DNA from 4 places in the Enterobacter nematophilus genome. Region 4 is predicted to be linked to each of the others. Evidence: predicted binding sites of a transcription regulator. Region 4 holds the regulator's gene; each other region holds the start of a gene.
The links. Region 4 encodes CRP, which controls carbon source genes, mostly activating them, when cyclic AMP is high. Its sites were predicted from a motif close to ATGTGANNNNNNTCACAT; they were not measured.

Region 1 (4,216 bases), on a different contig from region 4:
AACCTGAAATAGCGCCGTAACGGATAGTTTAGAGAGGAGAAAATACCATGATGACATACGACCGTAACCGCAATGCAATCACCACCGGCAGCCGCGTCATGATTAGCGGCACCGGTAAAACCGGCGTGATTAAGGCGATCCACAGCGACGGGCTGGATGCCGCGCAGGTGCGCCGTGGCAAAACGGTGGAAGTGGAAGGATGCGAAGGTAAGTTCGAACCAATTGAACTGATTCGTCTGGGTATGCACTAAATTGTGCGCCGACATGCCGCCGCGAACGGCGGCATGTGTTGTATTACAGGCGTGACGCGTACTCCGCCACCGTAGCCTTCGCGCCCTTCTGCAGCAGCGTCTGATACGCGCTCATCACGGCGTCTGTGAAGACTTTTTCTCGCGGCAACTCTTTTCCAAAAATGGCTTCAATGCCGAGCAGCGCGTTAACCCGCTTCTCACCTTCGGCACTTCCCTTCACCGCCGCCTGAATCGCCGCCAGTTGCGGGTCGCTCACGTCGATGGCGTTACCCTGCTCGTCCACGCCGCCGACGTAGCGCATCCACCCCGCCACGCCCAGCGCCAGGAGTGGGAAAGGCGTCTGGTGCACCAGGTGCCAGCGCACGGAGTCCAGCATGCGCTGCGGGAGCTTCTGGCTGCCGTCCATCGCAATTTGCCAGGTACGGTGGCGCAGGGCCGGGTTGCTGTAGCGGGCGATCAGCAGGTCAGCGTAGCGTTCTAAATTCACGCCCTTCACTTTCAGAGTCGGTGCCTGCTCGTTGAGCATCAGCGCGTGCGCGGCGACGCGGTAGTGCTCGTCTTCCATACACTCATTGATGTGCTGATAACCAGCCAGATAGCCCAAGTACGCGAGGAACGAGTGGCTGCCGTTGAGCATGCGCAGCTTCATCTCTTCAAACGGGATCACGTCTGAAACCAGCTCGGCGCCGGCTTTTTCCCATTCCGGACGCCCGGCCACAAAGTTATCTTCGATAACCCACTGGCGGAACGGCTCGCAGGCCACCGCCGCCGGATCGCGTACGCCGGTCAGCTGCGCGATTTTATCCAGCGTATCGGAAGTGACCGCCGGCACGATGCGATCGACCATGGTTGACGGGAAGGTGACGTTAGCCTCGATCCAGTCCGCCAGCTCGCCGTCTACCGCCCGGGCGTAAGCGCAGGTTACGTTGCGCATCACGTGACCGTTCTCCGGCATGTTGTCGCAGGACATCACGCTGAACGCGGGCAGCCCCGCCGATTTACGACGCGCCAGCGCTTCCACCACCACGCCCGGCGCGGATTTCGGCTGATGCGGGTTTTGCAGATCCGCGGCAATTAACGGGTGATCGAGCATCAGTTGCCCTGTCGCCGGAGAGTGGCAGTAGCCTTTTTCGGTGATGGTCAGCGAGACAATCGCCACCTGCGGTTCACACATTGCCGCCAGCACGCTCTCCAGCCCGTCGACCTGCGCGTGCAGCGCCTTTTTGACTACGCCAACCACGCGGGAGGTCCAGGCATCGGCAGACATTTCCGCCACGGTGTAGAGGTTATCCTGCGCCTTCAGGTCGGCAATCTGCTGCTCGCCGCCAATCAGGTTAACCTCACAGTAGCCCCAGTCGCTGCCGTTTTCAGCCGCGAGGATGTCGGCATACACCGCCTGATGCGCGCGGTGAAATGCGCCAAAGCCTAAATGAACAATGCGTGCTTTAAGGCTGGCGCGATCGTACTGAGGCAGCGTCGCGTTGGCCTGTAATAAGGTATTTTCCATGATTAAGACTCGTTAATTAGAAAGCCGTGGATCGCTGCCGCCCTGTCCAGAGCGGCAGCGCCTGCTGACTACACCAACTAGAATGGCAGTCGGGGTAAAAAATAACTACCATCAACCATACTAATACTGCCGTTTGAGTTTTTGATTTATATTAACTTTTGCTCAGGTGGTGTGACATAAACCAAAAGTTGTGTGATAAGTCACGCAAGATATAAACCGCTAGCGCCGCGTGGAGACCGCACCGTAACCCACGCGCTCTTTCGGCGCGGCCTCCGCAGCATCTTCCGCCGCGCTGAGGTCCCGGTCGCGGACTTCCGGCATCAGGAACGCCGAAACCAGCCCAATCAAGGAATAGGCCACCAGCATGGCAACGATCGGCCACCAGGAGCCTGTCATGTTGCAGAAGATCCCCGCCAGTACCGGACCAAAGCCCACCGCCACCAGACCGCCCGCCTCTTTCGAGATAGCCATGCGGGTAAAGCGATTCCGCGAGCCAAACATCTCCGCCATGGTGATATTTTCCAGCGCAAACAGCCCCAGCACGGCGAAATTATGGATAACGATGATCGAGAGCATGATTGTCCCCGGCGCATAGCTTTTATCGACGATAATCGACAGCATCGGGTAGGCCAGAATAATGGCGGAGATATTGAGGATAATGTACGGCAGCCTGCGCCCCACTTTGTCGGAAAGCCAGCCCAGCAGCGGGATGGAGATAAACCCGAGAATGGAGCTTATCATCAGCGCATCGGTGGGAATCGCTTTATCGAACAGCAGCGTCTGGACCAGATAACCCGCGAGGAAGGTCTGGATCAGCCCCGAGTTGCCCGCCTGACCGAAACGCAGGCCGGTCGCCAGCCAGAAGGATTTACTTTTCACCATTGAACCCAGCGAGGTGTCCGGCTGCACGGTTTCTGCATCGTTTACTTTCTCAAAGACCGGACTCTCCTTGAGGTTCATTCGCAGCCAGATGGCAAAGATCATCACCACAACGCTGGCAAGGAACGGCACGCGCCAGCCCCAGGCGAGCAGCTGTTCACGGTCGAGGGCAAAGAACATAATGGCCCAGATCGCCGTGGCGCTCAGCGTTCCGCAGTTAGTCCCCATCGCCACCAGCGAGGAGATGATGCCGCGTTTCCCTTTCGGCGCGTACTCCGCCAGCATGGTTCCGGCCCCGGAGATCTCTGCCCCGGCGCCCAGCCCCTGAATAATACGCAGCGTCACCAGCAGCACGGGCGCAAAAATGCCGATCTGCGCGTAGGTTGGCAGCACGCCAATCAGCGTGGTGCAGATCCCCATCATGGTGATGGTGATAAACAGCACCTTTTTACGGCCAATGCTGTCGCCCATTCTGCCAAAAATAAAGGCCCCGACGATACGCGCGATGTACCCCGCGCCGTAGGTTCCCATCGCCAGAATCAGCGCCATCGCGGCCGACTGTTCCGGGAAGAAGATTTCATGAAATACCAGCGCCGCCCCCAGCGAGTAGAGCTGGAAATCCATAAATTCCAGCGCGGTGCCCAGCCAGCCGGAGACGGCGGCTTTCACCAGATCGGAGGTGGTTCTTTGAGGTTGTGCTTGCGTCATAATGGCTATCTCTAAAAGGTAAGATGCGTACCACTCAGAGCCCGTCTTCGCGGGCTCTTTACCGCGTGTAGGGTTATTGCCCGAACGTCAGTAAAACCTTGCAGCACTGCCGCTGGTCTTTTTCAAACAGTTCGATGGCGTCTGTTACATGGCGATAGTCAAAGGTATGGGTGATCAGTTTTTCCGGGTCGATCAGCCCTTTTTCCAGCCAGTCGATGACGACCGGGAATTTGTTAGCGTTCAGGCGCGAGGAGAAGATCGCCAGCTCTTTGCCGGTGATGCCCTGCTGAACTATCTGGCTCGGTTCGCTGGAAAAGCCCATCAGCACGATGCGCGCCGCCGGAGAGGCCAGGGTGACCGCTTCCTGCAAAATCGACGGATGACAGGCGGCGTCAATAATCAGCGTCGGCTTGATGCCTTTTTCGTCCAGCGCGGCCTGCAGCGAGTGCTCGGCATTATTTAACACCCAGTCCGCGCCGCTGCGCTGGGCCATAGCCAGCCGCTCATTGATTCTGTCGACGACGATAATCTGCTTCACGTTATAGACGCCCTTCAGCGCCTGCACGGTGACCAGCCCCATCGGCCCTGCGCCGTAGATCAGCGCAACGTCCTGTTCGCCAGGGCTAGCCTGCCCCGTCACGTTGGCGGCAATGGTGAAAGGTTCGACCATCACGGCGTGTTTATCCGGGATCGCATCCGGGATGCGCCAGGCATTTTTAGCGGGCACGGCGGCATATTCGCTGAAGCCGCCGTCGCGGTGGACGCCCAGCACCACCAGCGAGGTGCAGACGTTAGGCTTGCCGACGGAGCACGGGTAGCAGTGCCCGCAGCTGATCACCGGATCCACCGAAACGCGCTCCCCTAACCGGGA
Region 2 (4,216 bases), on a different contig from region 4:
CTGTTCAGCAATTTCTTCACGCAGACGGATAGTCGCTTCCAGGTTGACGCCGTTTTCCAGATCGGACTGCAGGGAAACAAACTGCGCGTACTTGTCTTTCATCAGGAAGTCGATACCGTACAGCGCAACGCGACGGTAGTCACCGATGATACGGCCGCGGCCATACGCATCTGGCAGACCAGTCAGAACGCCAGATTTACGGCAGTTCAAAATGTCTTTGGTGTAAACATCGAATACGCCCTGGTTATGGGTTTTGCGGTATTCGGTGAAGATTTTTTTCAGCATTGGGTCCAGCTCGCGGTTATACGCTTTGCAGGAACCTTCAACCATTTTGATACCACCGAACGGGATGATTGCGCGTTTCAGTGGTGCTTCAGTCTGCAGACCAACGATTTTCTCAAGGGCTTTGTTGATGTAGCCAGCATCGTGAGAAGTGATGGTGGAAGCAACGGAGGTGTCAAAATCAACTGGCGCGTGAGTGCGGTTTTCCAGTTTAACGCCTTCCATTACGCTGTCCCACAGCTTGGTGGTCGCGTCAGTTGCGCCAGCCAGGAAGGATTCGTCACCTTCATACGGGGTATAGTTTTTCTGAATGAAGTCACGGACGTTTACTTCATTCTGCCAGTCACCTTTCGCAAAACCTTCCCAGGCTGTGGCTAACTTTTCATTAAGCTCGGACATGTAACACCTACCTTCTTAAGTGGATTTTTTATTTACTGCCTGAGACAACCATTAATGATGGTCGCCGCCACGCAGGTAAATGACCCAGTATGTCAACCCAACTAACAGACCCCCACCGATAATGTTCCCGATAGTAACGGGGATCAGGTTATCAGTAATGAAATTCATAATAGTCAGGTGAGAGAAACTTTCCGGGGATGAACCAACTGCGGTCCAGAACTCCGGGCTTGCAAAGTTGCGGATAACAATCCCCATCGGGATCATGAACATATTCGCAATACTGTGCTCGAAGCCGCTGGCAACAAACATCGCAACCGGCAGAACCATAATCATGGCTTTATCCATCAGGCTACGGCCAGAGTAGCTCATCCAGACCGCCAGGCAGACCATCAGGTTTGCGAGGATGCCGAGAGCAACGGCTTCGATAAATGTGTGGTGCATTTTGTGGTCAGCGGTTTGCAGGACATTAAGCCCCCAGCCGCCGTTGGCGGTCATATACTCGCCAGAGAGCCACATCAACAGAACAAAGAGCAGACAGCCAATCAGGTTACCAACGTAGACGTTAAGCCAGTTGCGCGCCAGTTGACCCCAGGTAATTCTTCCGCTGGCTTTCGCCACAACAATCAGCACCGTTGAGGTGAAGAGGTCGGCGCCGCAAATGACGCAGAGAATCAGACCCAGTGAGAAGCAAATGCCGCCAATCAGTTTGGCCATGCCGAAAGGCATTCCGGCAGTACCGGTGGTGGCGGTGATGTAGAAGACGAAAGCGATAGAGATGAACACACCTGCGGTGATCGCCAGATAGAACGTCTTCATCGGGTGTTTCGTTGCTTTATAGACACCCGCTTCTTCGGCAACTTTTGCCATCGCGGCGGGGAGTAAAAGATCAAAAGGGTTGTCAGCTTTCACACTAACTCTCTCTTTATTAAGTCGGCGACGAGATACTAACAAAGCATTATAGAAGAGAAATTGATATAGATCATATCTCGCCTGGCTTATAGGCCCGCAGTATGTATGGTTTTACAGCAAATGCGGAGTAAGTATTTGATTATCCGTATAAAAATAAATTTTAAAAATTATGAAAAGAGTTGAATTATTTCGTTCGGCCCCCTTCGAAACAGTTAATTAATATGGAGTATTTACCATAAAAAGTAACAATAAAGCCCAGGCAAATATTATTATATTTACCCGTGTTTAACTTAATTATTACAATCAACAATCATTGCCGAAGAGAATAAAAAACGGGGCAATGAAATTGCCCCGTAATATAGCCCAGACGATTGAATACGCCTACTGCTGTTAATGTTATATGCGCTTATTTTGACCAGTAAGCGGCTTTTGCTTTCTGCAGCTTTTCATAGGCCTTCAGCAGAGACTGATGCGCCGGGAAGGCTTTCAGATCGCTGTCAACCGCCTGCAGACCGTAGAACGGCTCTTCACCGCTCAGCGCCGCGCTGGCGGCTTCAACCGCTTCAGCACCGTACATACGTACGAAAGCGTTGAGGTACTGCAGTGGCTCGCGAGCCTCTTCCTGTGCAAGCAGCAACAGGGTTTGCAGACAGCGGTAATAGTTGGTGCGCTCGGCGGAGAAGACCGACTGGTTAAACTCCATGGTCCATTCGGTCCAGGCCAGAGCCTGATCTAGATCGCCGCCCGCGAGGGCCAGCATCGCTTTCAGCTCACCGATGCGCAGGGTGTACCAGCCGTTGTCTTTACCGGTCGCCAGACCCAGCAGCTCGCGCACGCGGGTGAAGTCATCGTGGCCTTCATCGTCCATCTGGGCAATCAGGTTGAGATAATCTTCTTTTTCCCACTCGCTGCCCGGCAGGGAGAGCAGGGTTTCACGCAGGTGCGCGCCCATGCTGTTGTTTGCGAGCCACAGATCTTCAGCAGGGTAGATATCGGACATGCCAGGTACGATGATGCGGCACGCGTAAACGCCCAGGTGTTCGTAGTCGGCAATGTAGACTTCCTGATCTTCGGCGTTGAAGATGGCCATCAGTGTGGCGAACTCTTCTTCGGTGGTACCGGCAAAGCTCCAGTCCACGAACGGATAGTCCGCGTCCTGCTTGAACATATCCCAGGAGATCAAACCGCTGGAGTCGATGAAGTGGGTTTCGAGGTTGGTGTGCTCGGCCACTTCTTCATCGTCAAACGTTGGCGGGGTGAAGACGTCGAGATCTTTTAGGCTACGGCCCTGCAGCAGCTCGGTCACGGTACGCTCCAGCGCCACGCCGAAGTCAGGATGCGCGCCGAAGGAGGCGAAGCAGGTTCCGTTAGTCGGGTTAAACAGCACGACGCAGATAACAGGATATTTACCGCCCAGCGAGCCGTCATACGCAAAGATTGGGAAACCTTCCGCTTCCAGCTTCGCGATGGATTGCACCACGCCCGGGTAGCGCGCCAGCACGTCCGCCGGGATCTCCGGCAGGCTGATGGATTCAGCGATGATGCGGTTTTTAATGTGACGCTCGAACACTTCAGACAGCCCCTGCACGCGCGCTTCATTGCGGGTGTTACCGGCTGACATGCCGTTGGACACATACAGGTTGCCGACGATGTTCATCGGAATATACACGGTCTGCTCGTCAGACTGACGGGTGAACGGCAGGGCGCAGATCCCACGCTCTTCATTGCCAGACTGCAGATCGATCAGCATGCTGGCGGTCAGTTCGTTTTCCGGATCGTAGAAGGCACGCAGACGGGCATCCAGAATGCCTTCCGGCAGTTCATCGTCTTCGGTCAGCGGGAACCATTTTTCGTTCGGATAGTGAACGAACGGGCCGTTAGCGATGGTTTCACCCAGCCAGAAGTCAGCGAAGAAATAGTTGGTGGACAGACGCTCAAAATACTCACCCAGCGCAGAGGCCAGTGCCGCTTTTTTCGTCGCACCTTTACCGTTGGTAAAGCAGAGCGCGCAGTCTTTGTCGCGAATGTGCACGGACCAGACGTGAGGCACCGGGTTCAGCCAGGAGGCTTCTTCGATGTTAAAGCCCAGGTCGGTCAGTTTCTGCTGGAAGCGAGCGATGGAATCTTCCAGAGCGGCGTCTTTGCCGGGGATAAACGTTTGAGTCATGGCGTTCACTTTTATCGTACGTAAAGCGCGCAATGATACGGGTTTTGCGTGACGGGTGCTATCTCCGGCGAAAATAAATGGCTGGGCTATGCTTAGTAGCAGTAACCTACTGTTAAGGCGTAGAAAAATGAAAGCATTTGATCTCCAGCGGATGGCGTTTGATAAAGTTCCACCTGAATTTCTGGGCGAAGTGGCGCTGCGCAGCCTGTACACCTTCGTACTCGTCTTCCTGTTTCTCAAAATTACCGGCCGTCGTGGCGTTCGGCAGATGTCGCTGTTTGAAGTGCTGATCATTCTGACGCTGGGCTCGGCGGCGGGGGACGTCGCGTTTTATGACGACGTGCCGATGGTGCCGGTGTTTATCGTTTTTGTTTCTCTCGCCTTGCTTTACCGGCTGGTCATGTGGCTGATGTCGAAAAGTGAGAAGCTGGAAGATCTGCTTGAAGGGAAACCGGTCGT
Region 3 (4,216 bases), on a different contig from region 4:
TCCAGAGATTTCTTAAGCTGCAAAAGAATGGTCCATGTACATGCCCTGCGGCTTGGGTTACATTGTTGGCACTTTTTTCCGGCGTAGCCCAAAACGCGCTGTCGTCAAGGGCATGGCCTTTAACAGTCCGATCTGGAGTTAAAATGTCCTCACGTAAAGAGCTTGCTAATGCTATTCGTGCGCTGAGCATGGACGCAGTACAGAAAGCCAAATCCGGCCACCCGGGTGCCCCTATGGGTATGGCTGATATCGCCGAAGTCCTGTGGCGTGATTTCCTTAACCACAACCCGCAGAACCCGTCATGGGCTGACCGCGACCGTTTCGTGCTGTCTAACGGCCACGGCTCTATGCTGATCTACAGCCTGCTGCACCTCACCGGCTACGATCTGCCTATCGAAGAGCTGAAAAACTTCCGTCAGCTGCACTCCAAAACTCCAGGTCACCCGGAAGTGGGCTACACCGCTGGCGTAGAAACCACCACCGGCCCGCTGGGTCAGGGTATTGCTAACGCTGTGGGTATGGCGATTGCCGAGAAGACCCTGGCGGCGCAGTTCAACCGTCCTGGCCACGACATCGTTGACCACTTCACCTACGCGTTCCTGGGCGACGGCTGCATGATGGAAGGCATTTCTCACGAAGTGTGCTCCCTGGCCGGTACCCTGAAGCTGGGCAAACTGGTTGCGTTCTATGACGACAACGGTATCTCCATCGACGGTCACGTTGAAGGCTGGTTCACTGACGACACCGCCGCGCGTTTCGAAGCCTACGGCTGGCACGTTGTGCGTGGCGTTGATGGCCACGATGCTGACTCGATTAAACGTGCTGTAGAAGAAGCGCGCGCAGTGACCGACAAACCGTCCCTGCTGATGTGCAAAACCATCATCGGCTTCGGTTCTCCGAACAAAGCGGGCACCCATGACTCCCACGGCGCACCGCTGGGCGACGCGGAAATCGCGCTGACTCGCGAAGCGCTGGGCTGGAAATACCCTGCCTTCGAAATCCCGTCTGAAATCTACGCTCAGTGGGATGCAAAAGAAGTGGGCCAGGCGAAAGAAGCGGCCTGGAACGAGAAGTTCGCTGCCTATGCGAAAGCGTTCCCACAGGAAGCGGCTGAATTCACTCGTCGTATGAAAGGCGATATGCCGTCTGACTTCGACGCGAAAGCGAGCGAGTTCATCGCGAAGCTGCAGGCGAACCCGTCTAAAATCGCCAGCCGTAAAGCGTCTCAGAATGCGATCGAAGCGTTCGGCCCGCTGCTGCCAGAATTCCTGGGCGGCTCCGCTGACCTGGCACCATCTAACCTGACCCTGTGGTCTGGTTCTAAGCCAATCAACGAAGACACTGCCGGTAACTACATCCATTACGGTGTACGTGAGTTCGGTATGACCGCTATCGCGAACGGTATCTCCCTGCACGGTGGTTTCCTGCCGTACACCTCTACCTTCCTGATGTTCGTAGAGTATGCGCGTAACGCCGTGCGTATGGCTGCGCTGATGAAACAGCGTCAGGTGATGGTCTACACCCACGACTCCATCGGTCTGGGCGAAGATGGTCCAACTCACCAGCCGGTAGAGCAGGTGGCTTCCCTACGCGTGACCCCGAACATGAGCACGTGGCGTCCATGTGACCAGGTTGAATCCGCAGTGGCGTGGAAATACGGCGTTGAGCGTCAGGACGGCCCGACCGCGCTGATCCTCTCCCGTCAGAACCTGGCGCAGCAGGAGCGTACCCCAGAGCAGCTGGCTAACATCGCGCGCGGTGGTTACGTGCTGAAAGATTGCGCGGGCCAGCCTGAGCTGATCTTCATCGCGACCGGTTCTGAAGTTGAACTGGCCGTAGCAGCATGGGAAAAACTGACTGCCGAAGGCGTGAAGGCGCGCGTGGTCTCCATGCCGTCTACCGATGCGTTCGACAAGCAGGATGCGGCTTACCGCGAATCCGTACTGCCTAAAGCGGTTTCCGCTCGCGTGGCGGTGGAAGCGGGTATCGCTGACTACTGGTTCAAATACGTGGGTCTGAACGGCGCTATCGTCGGTATGACCACCTTCGGTGAGTCTGCTCCGGCAGAACAGCTGTTCGAAGAGTTCGGCTTCACCGTTGAGAACGTTGTCGCTAAGGCGAAAGAACTGCTGTAATTGTTTGTCCGGTGCGGGCTGATGCCCTCACACCGGCCCTCTCCCATGGGGAGAGGGCGTATAAAGCAGGCCGGGTAAGCGCTAGCGCGCCACCCGGCTTTTTTGTAGGCATTATTCCACCCAAAATGTGACGCAAGTCATATAGCTCGCTTATTCATCTGGACAGACATTCCTTTTATTCCTCGATTCGCTTATTCTTGCTGAAGCGTTTCAGTCGATTAAATGTTCGACAATTGACCAATCAATCGCAGTTTGTGATAGCAAAGATTCCCCTTCGGGCGTAGCTGGATTACTCTTTCAGCCACCTCAAACTCAGGGATAGCTTTGCAGGAGATCTATGACCGTACGCGTAGCGATTAATGGCTTCGGTCGCATCGGGCGCAACGTGGTTCGTGCTTTATATGAATCCGGGCGTCGTGCGGAAATCACCGTGGTGGCAATCAATGAACTGGCGGATGCTGCGGGCATGGCGCATTTGTTGAAATATGATACCAGCCACGGCCGCTTTGCCTGGGACGTTCGTCAGGAAAGAGAGCAGCTGTTTGTCGGTGACGATGCGATTCGCGTGCTGCATGAGAGCAGTATTGCAGGGCTGCCCTGGCGTGAACTGGGCGTGGATGTGGTGCTCGACTGCACCGGTGTTTACGGTAACCGCGAACACGGCGAAGCGCATCTGGCAGCTGGCGCAAAAAAAGTCCTGTTTTCTCATCCCGGCAGTAACGATCTCGACGCGACCGTCGTGTTTGGCGTCAACCAGCATGAGCTGAAGGCTGAGCACCTCATCGTTTCCAACGCCTCCTGCACCACCAACTGCATTATTCCGGTCATCAAACTGTTAGACGATGCGTACGGCATTGAATCCGGCACCGTGACCACGATTCACTCCGCCATGCACGATCAGCAGGTTATCGACGCCTACCACCCGGATTTACGACGCACTCGCGCGGCGAGCCAGTCAATCATCCCGGTGGACACAAAGCTGGCTGCGGGGATCACCCGAATTTTCCCGCAGTTTAATGACCGTTTTGAAGCGATTGCCGTGCGTGTCCCGACAATTAACGTGACGGCAATCGACCTCAGCGTGACGGTGAAAAAACCGGTAAAAGCCTGTGAAGTCAACCTGTTGCTGCAAAAAGCGGCACAGGGAGCATTTCATGGTATAGTTGACTATACGGAATTACCGTTGGTCTCAGTAGATTTTAACCACGACCCGCACAGCGCCATCGTCGATGGCACGCAGACGCGAGTCAGTGGCGCACACCTTATCAAGACGCTGGTCTGGTGTGATAACGAATGGGGCTTTGCTAACCGAATGCTCGACACCACGTTAGCAATGGCCGCTCAAGGTTTCAGGTAAGACGCATCGTGCGTCTGCAAAACTTTAAGAATCAACGAGAGGATTCACCATGTCTGTAATTAAGATGACCGATCTGGATCTGGCTGGTAAACGCGTTTTCATCCGTGCCGATCTGAACGTACCGGTTAAAGATGGCAAAGTGACCAGCGACGCGCGTATCCGTGCATCTCTGCCAACCATCGAGCTGGCTCTGAAGCAGGGCGCTAAAGTGATGGTCACCTCCCACCTGGGCCGTCCAACCGAAGGCGAGTACAACGAAGAGTTCTCTCTGCTGCCAGTTGTTAATTACCTGAAAGACAAACTGTCCAATCCGGTTCGCCTGGTGAAAGATTACCTGGACGGCGTTGAAGTTGCCGAAGGTGAGCTGGTGGTTCTGGAAAACGTTCGCTTCAACAAAGGCGAGAAGAAAGACGACGAAACCCTGTCCAAAAAATACGCTGCTCTGTGCGACGTATTCGTAATGGACGCATTCGGTACTGCGCACCGTGCGCAGGCGTCTACTCACGGTATCGGTAAATTTGCAGACGTCGCGTGTGCGGGTCCTCTGCTGGCTGACGAACTGGAAGCACTGGGTAAAGCGCTGAAAGAACCTGCTCGCCCAATGGTTGCTATCGTTGGTGGCTCTAAAGTGTCTACCAAACTGACCGTTCTGGATTCCCTGTCTAAAATCGCTGACCAGCTGATCGTCGGTGGTGGTATCGCGAACACCTTCGTTGCCGCTCAG
Region 4 (4,216 bases):
GCGGCATGGGGCTGCTGATTGGTGCGGAGCTGAAGCCGCAGTACAAAGGCCGCGCGCGCGATTTCCTGCACGCTGCCGCCCACGAAGGCGTCATGGTGCTCAACGCTGGGCCGGACGTGATGCGCTTTGCGCCGTCGCTGGTGGTGGAAGAGAAAGATATTGAAGACGGGTTAGCCCGCTTTGCCGCGGCGGTCGCGAAGATCGTTCAAGGCTAATACTCGGTTCGCTTTAACCGCCGCGTTAACCAAATGCCGTGATGCGGGCGCTGACGCCATGCCACCGACGAAATGGTGTGCATGGTGTTCAGATGCCCCAGCACGCGCTGCAAATGCTGCTCCAGGGTGCTCATCGGCCCGTGGGTCAGCGTCTCCGGTGCTTCCAGAATGTTCGAGTCGCCCGACTCGCCCGGCGCGTCATACTCCAGACGCTGCTGACACCTCTGCAGGGCAATTTCACAGGACTGCAAATAGCGCTGCGCCAGATCCGGCGTCAGCATCGTGTGCTCGCGCGCCAGCGTCGTCATGGCGTTAATGTGCTCGACGATAAACTGGCTGTGCGTCACCCACAGCTTCATGTCTGCAAGATAGTGTGAGTTAAAGCCCGGCTCCTGCATCGCCTGATTCAGCGAGTTGAACAGGGCGTTATGCGCCTGGTTGACCTTCATACGTTCGTAAGCAAGCGGGGAAGGCTGCGGATCGTCGCTCAGGATCAGACGAATGGCCTGCTGATCGGCTTCCAGCGCGTCGTGGGCGTTCTGCCTCAGCAGCCCGCTCTGCCACTGCGGCCACAGCCAGACCATCCCGCCAAAGGCGATCAGGCAGCCAATCAGCGTGTCGATCAGCCGGGCAACGATGAACTGTTCGCCGTTAAGCGTAAGCAGCTGCAGGGTGTATACCGCCGTCACCGTAAAGCCCACCATCGCCCAGCCGTAGTTTTTGCGAATGATGAGATAGCTTACCAGGGTGATCGCCAGCATGCCTGCCAGGGTATAGCCCTCTGGCACGTGAAAGTGCAGCGTCACGCCCGCAATGATCAGCCCCGCCATCGTGCCGCCTGCCCGGTGCAGAATGCGCACTCGCGTGGCGCCATAGCCGTTCTGGGTAACAAACAGCACGGTCATTAAGATCCAGTACGGTTTCGGCAGGTGGAGCGCTATGCCCATCAGGCTGGCGATACTGAGCATGACGCTAATTCTTGCGGCGTTGCGCAGGGCGGAAGATTTCAGAGACAGGTAGCTTCTCAGCGCCGGCAGCAGCGGCAGACGTTTTTGTTTATCCGCCATCAGGTCACGGGGATAAAGCGGTCGCTGGGTGCGCAGCACGCGGGCGATGCGGCTGAAGTGCCAGGCAGCGAACTGGCCGACCGGGTTATCCGGGTGCTGGCGGGCAATTTTCTCCAGCGCGCCGAGCTGTTTGTCCATGTTAAAGCGCGTGGGGTAACGGTGGTAGAGAATATCATCGGCCAGCACCCGCAGGCGCGCGGAGACGGTCTGCGCGTTCCAGCGGATCACCGCTTCGGCATGGCTGCGCTCAACCAGCTTTTGCACCTCCTGCGGGTGGTGAAGGCTAACGGAGATATGCTCCTGAAGGTCCAGCCCCACCTGGAAGGTGCGCAGCAGCCGTTTATATTCGTGGTTCTTGTTGGCGGCGAGCATATGCAGCTGCTGATAGCACTGGCTTATCAGATCCACCACCTTTTGCTGGCGCGTCAGCAGCGGCGGTAAGGATTTTTCCGGATCGGTATGCTGGGTGAGCAGGGTGTATTTGGCTTCGCAGTAATCCGCAAGCTGCACGTAGAGCAGGCTCAGCGATTCGCGCAGCGGCTGCTCCCGCCACAGCCAGAACCAGAACCAGTTAAACAGCCCGTACCACAGCGTGCCGAGGGCGTAGATCAGCAGCGGCTCCCACACGGGCATATTCCCGGCGAGGCTCAGGGTGAAGATGGCCGCAATGAGTGACGCGGGAAGCAGACGGGCATGGAGCGAACTGATTTCGGCGGTGACGCCGAGGGTCATCGCCAGCACGGTCAGGATCAGCGGCAGGGGAATATCGCGAGCCAGCAGAAGCTGCACCGCGAGGCTACAGCCTGCAAACAGCGAACCGCCAATTATCAGGCGTTTGAAAAAGCGTTTATGGGGCGTATCCAGACCGGCAATGTTGCAGCAGGCGGGCACGAGGGAAAACAGCAAGCCCTGCTGAAGATGTCCCAGGATCAGGCCCACGGCCACGGGAAGACACAACACCAGCGTTTGTCGCAGTGCGTAGTTAACTTCCGGGTGATATATCAGCCTGCGCCACATGGGGAAAAGAGACAAAAACGGCGTGACACCTCGCGATGGCACGCCGTTTGAGCAGGATTAACGGGTTCCGTAAACCACGATGGTTTTACCGTGGGCGGAGATCAGGTTTTGATCTTCCAGCATTTTCAGGATACGGCCCACGGTTTCGCGGGAGCAACCGACGATCTGACCAATTTCCTGACGGGTAATTTTAATTTGCATGCCGTCCGGGTGGGTCATCGCGTCTGGCTGTTTCGCCAGGTTCAGCAGGGTCTGCGCGATGCGGCCGGTCACGTCCAGGAAGGCGAGGTTACCCACTTTCTCTGACGTCACCTGCAGACGGCGCGCCATCTGGGAAGAAAGACGCATCAGGATGTCAGGGTTTACCTGAATCAGTTGACGGAATTTCTTATAAGAAATTTCAGCCACTTCACATGCTGTCTTTGCACGAACCCAGGCGCTACGTTCCTGGCCTTCTTCAAACAGGCCCAGTTCACCGATAAAATCGCCCTGGTTCAGATAAGAAAGGATCATCTCTTTGCCTTCCTCATCTTTGATCAGCACTGCCACCGAGCCTTTGACGATGTAATACAACGTTTCCGCTTTTTCACCCTGGTGAATCAGCGTGCTCTTCGATGGGTACTTATGAATGTGGCAATGAGACAAGAACCATTCGAGAGTCGGGTCTGTTTGCGGTTTGCCAAGCACCATGCGCTGTTATCCTCTGTTATAAGCTGTCACCAGAGTCATCAGATGCATCCGGACTCTGGGGTTGCAATCGAATTCTTACCCATACCCTGGGAAGTCGGCTGTCGTAACGTTTCGCAGCCAGTAAAGTTTGATGTCCTCTGCATACATGTGTAACGTCAATGTATTACTGTAGCATCCTGAGTGTTTTAGCATAGCTTTCGCCGCGTGTCTCCTGGTGTCTCGCTTCAGCATGATGCAGGTCGCCTTCCATTGCGAGAAATGTAACGCACGCGTAATCTGTCACCAAAAATGCAACGTTGGAGTTAATGAATATGCAAGCGCGCGTGAAGTGGGTTGAAGGTTTAACGTTCCTGGGCGAGTCCGCGTCAGGACACCAGATTTTGATGGATGGTAACTCCGGCGATAAAGCGCCGAGCCCAATGGAAATGGTGCTGATGGCGGCAGGTGGATGCAGCGCGATCGACGTGGTGTCGATTCTGCAAAAAGGTCGTCATGACGTGACGGATTGCGAGGTTAAACTCACCTCAGAACGTCGCGAAGAGGCGCCGCGCCTGTTCACCCACATTAATCTGCACTTTGTTGTTACCGGGAAAGCGCTGAAAGACGCGGCGGTTTCACGCGCGGTGGATCTCTCTGCCGAGAAATACTGCTCTGTGGCGTTAATGCTGGAGAAAGCGGTAAAAATCACCCATTCGTATGAAGTGATCGAGGCGTGATTCATGGGGCATCGTGCGTGTTGATGCCCTCATCCTAACCCTCTCCCACGGGGAGAGGGAACATGTTTACGGAATCTGCTTCCCTTCCATCAGTCGCTGAACCAGCGGCGTCATGATGAGCTCCATCGCCAGCCCCATTTTTCCGCCCGGCACCACTAACGTATTCATGTGCGAAATAAATGAGCCCTGCAGCATCGCCAGCAGCCAGGGGTAATCAATGCCGTCAAGATTGCGGAAGTGGATCACCACAAAGCTCTCATCCAGCGACGGGATGCTTTTCGCCGCGAACGGATTGGAGGTGTCCACCGTCGGCACGCGCTGGAAGTTAATGTGGGTTCGGGAGAACTGCGGCGTGAGGTAATTGATGTAGTCTTCCATGGAGCGCACTACCGAGTCCATCACCGCCTCGCGCGAATGGCCGCGCTCGCTCATGTCACGCGTCAGCTTCTGGATCCACTCCAGGTTAACGATCGGCACCACACCGACCAGCAGATCCACATGGCGCGCCACG

Region 1: a site for CRP is predicted at 1,928-1,945, ahead of OSH03_RS01995 (mannitol dehydrogenase family protein). Genes of this name have one in related genera too.
Region 2: a site for CRP is predicted at 1,649-1,666, ahead of focA (formate transporter FocA). Genes of this name have one in related genera too.
Region 3: a site for CRP is predicted at 2,261-2,278, ahead of epd (erythrose-4-phosphate dehydrogenase). Genes of this name have one in related genera too.

Annotation. Positions count from the first base shown of each region.
Region 1 covers NZ_JAPKNE010000001.1:432,161-436,376, forward strand. The annotation lists gene ydfZ (putative selenium delivery protein YdfZ) at 48-251, shown strand; gene OSH03_RS01995 (mannitol dehydrogenase family protein) at 295-1,758, opposite strand; gene OSH03_RS02000 (MFS transporter) at 1,978-3,345, opposite strand; gene OSH03_RS02005 (Zn-dependent oxidoreductase) at 3,419-4,216, opposite strand, start outside.
Region 2 covers NZ_JAPKNE010000001.1:986,693-990,908, reverse strand. The annotation lists gene pflB (formate C-acetyltransferase) at 1-681, opposite strand, end outside; gene focA (formate transporter FocA) at 733-1,590, opposite strand; gene ycaO (30S ribosomal protein S12 methylthiotransferase accessory factor YcaO) at 1,997-3,757, opposite strand; gene OSH03_RS04720 (DUF421 domain-containing protein) at 3,885-4,216, shown strand, end outside.
Region 3 covers NZ_JAPKNE010000003.1:381,343-385,558, forward strand. The annotation lists gene tkt (transketolase) at 144-2,135, shown strand; gene epd (erythrose-4-phosphate dehydrogenase) at 2,473-3,492, shown strand; gene pgk (phosphoglycerate kinase) at 3,542-4,216, shown strand, end outside.
Region 4 covers NZ_JAPKNE010000008.1:22,097-26,312, reverse strand. The annotation lists gene argD (bifunctional acetylornithine/succinyldiaminopimelate transaminase) at 1-215, shown strand, start outside; gene OSH03_RS18000 (YccS/YhfK family putative transporter) at 212-2,299, opposite strand; gene crp (cAMP-activated global transcriptional regulator CRP) at 2,357-2,989, opposite strand; gene OSH03_RS17990 (OsmC family protein) at 3,301-3,705, shown strand; gene OSH03_RS17985 (phosphoribulokinase) at 3,772-4,216, opposite strand, start outside.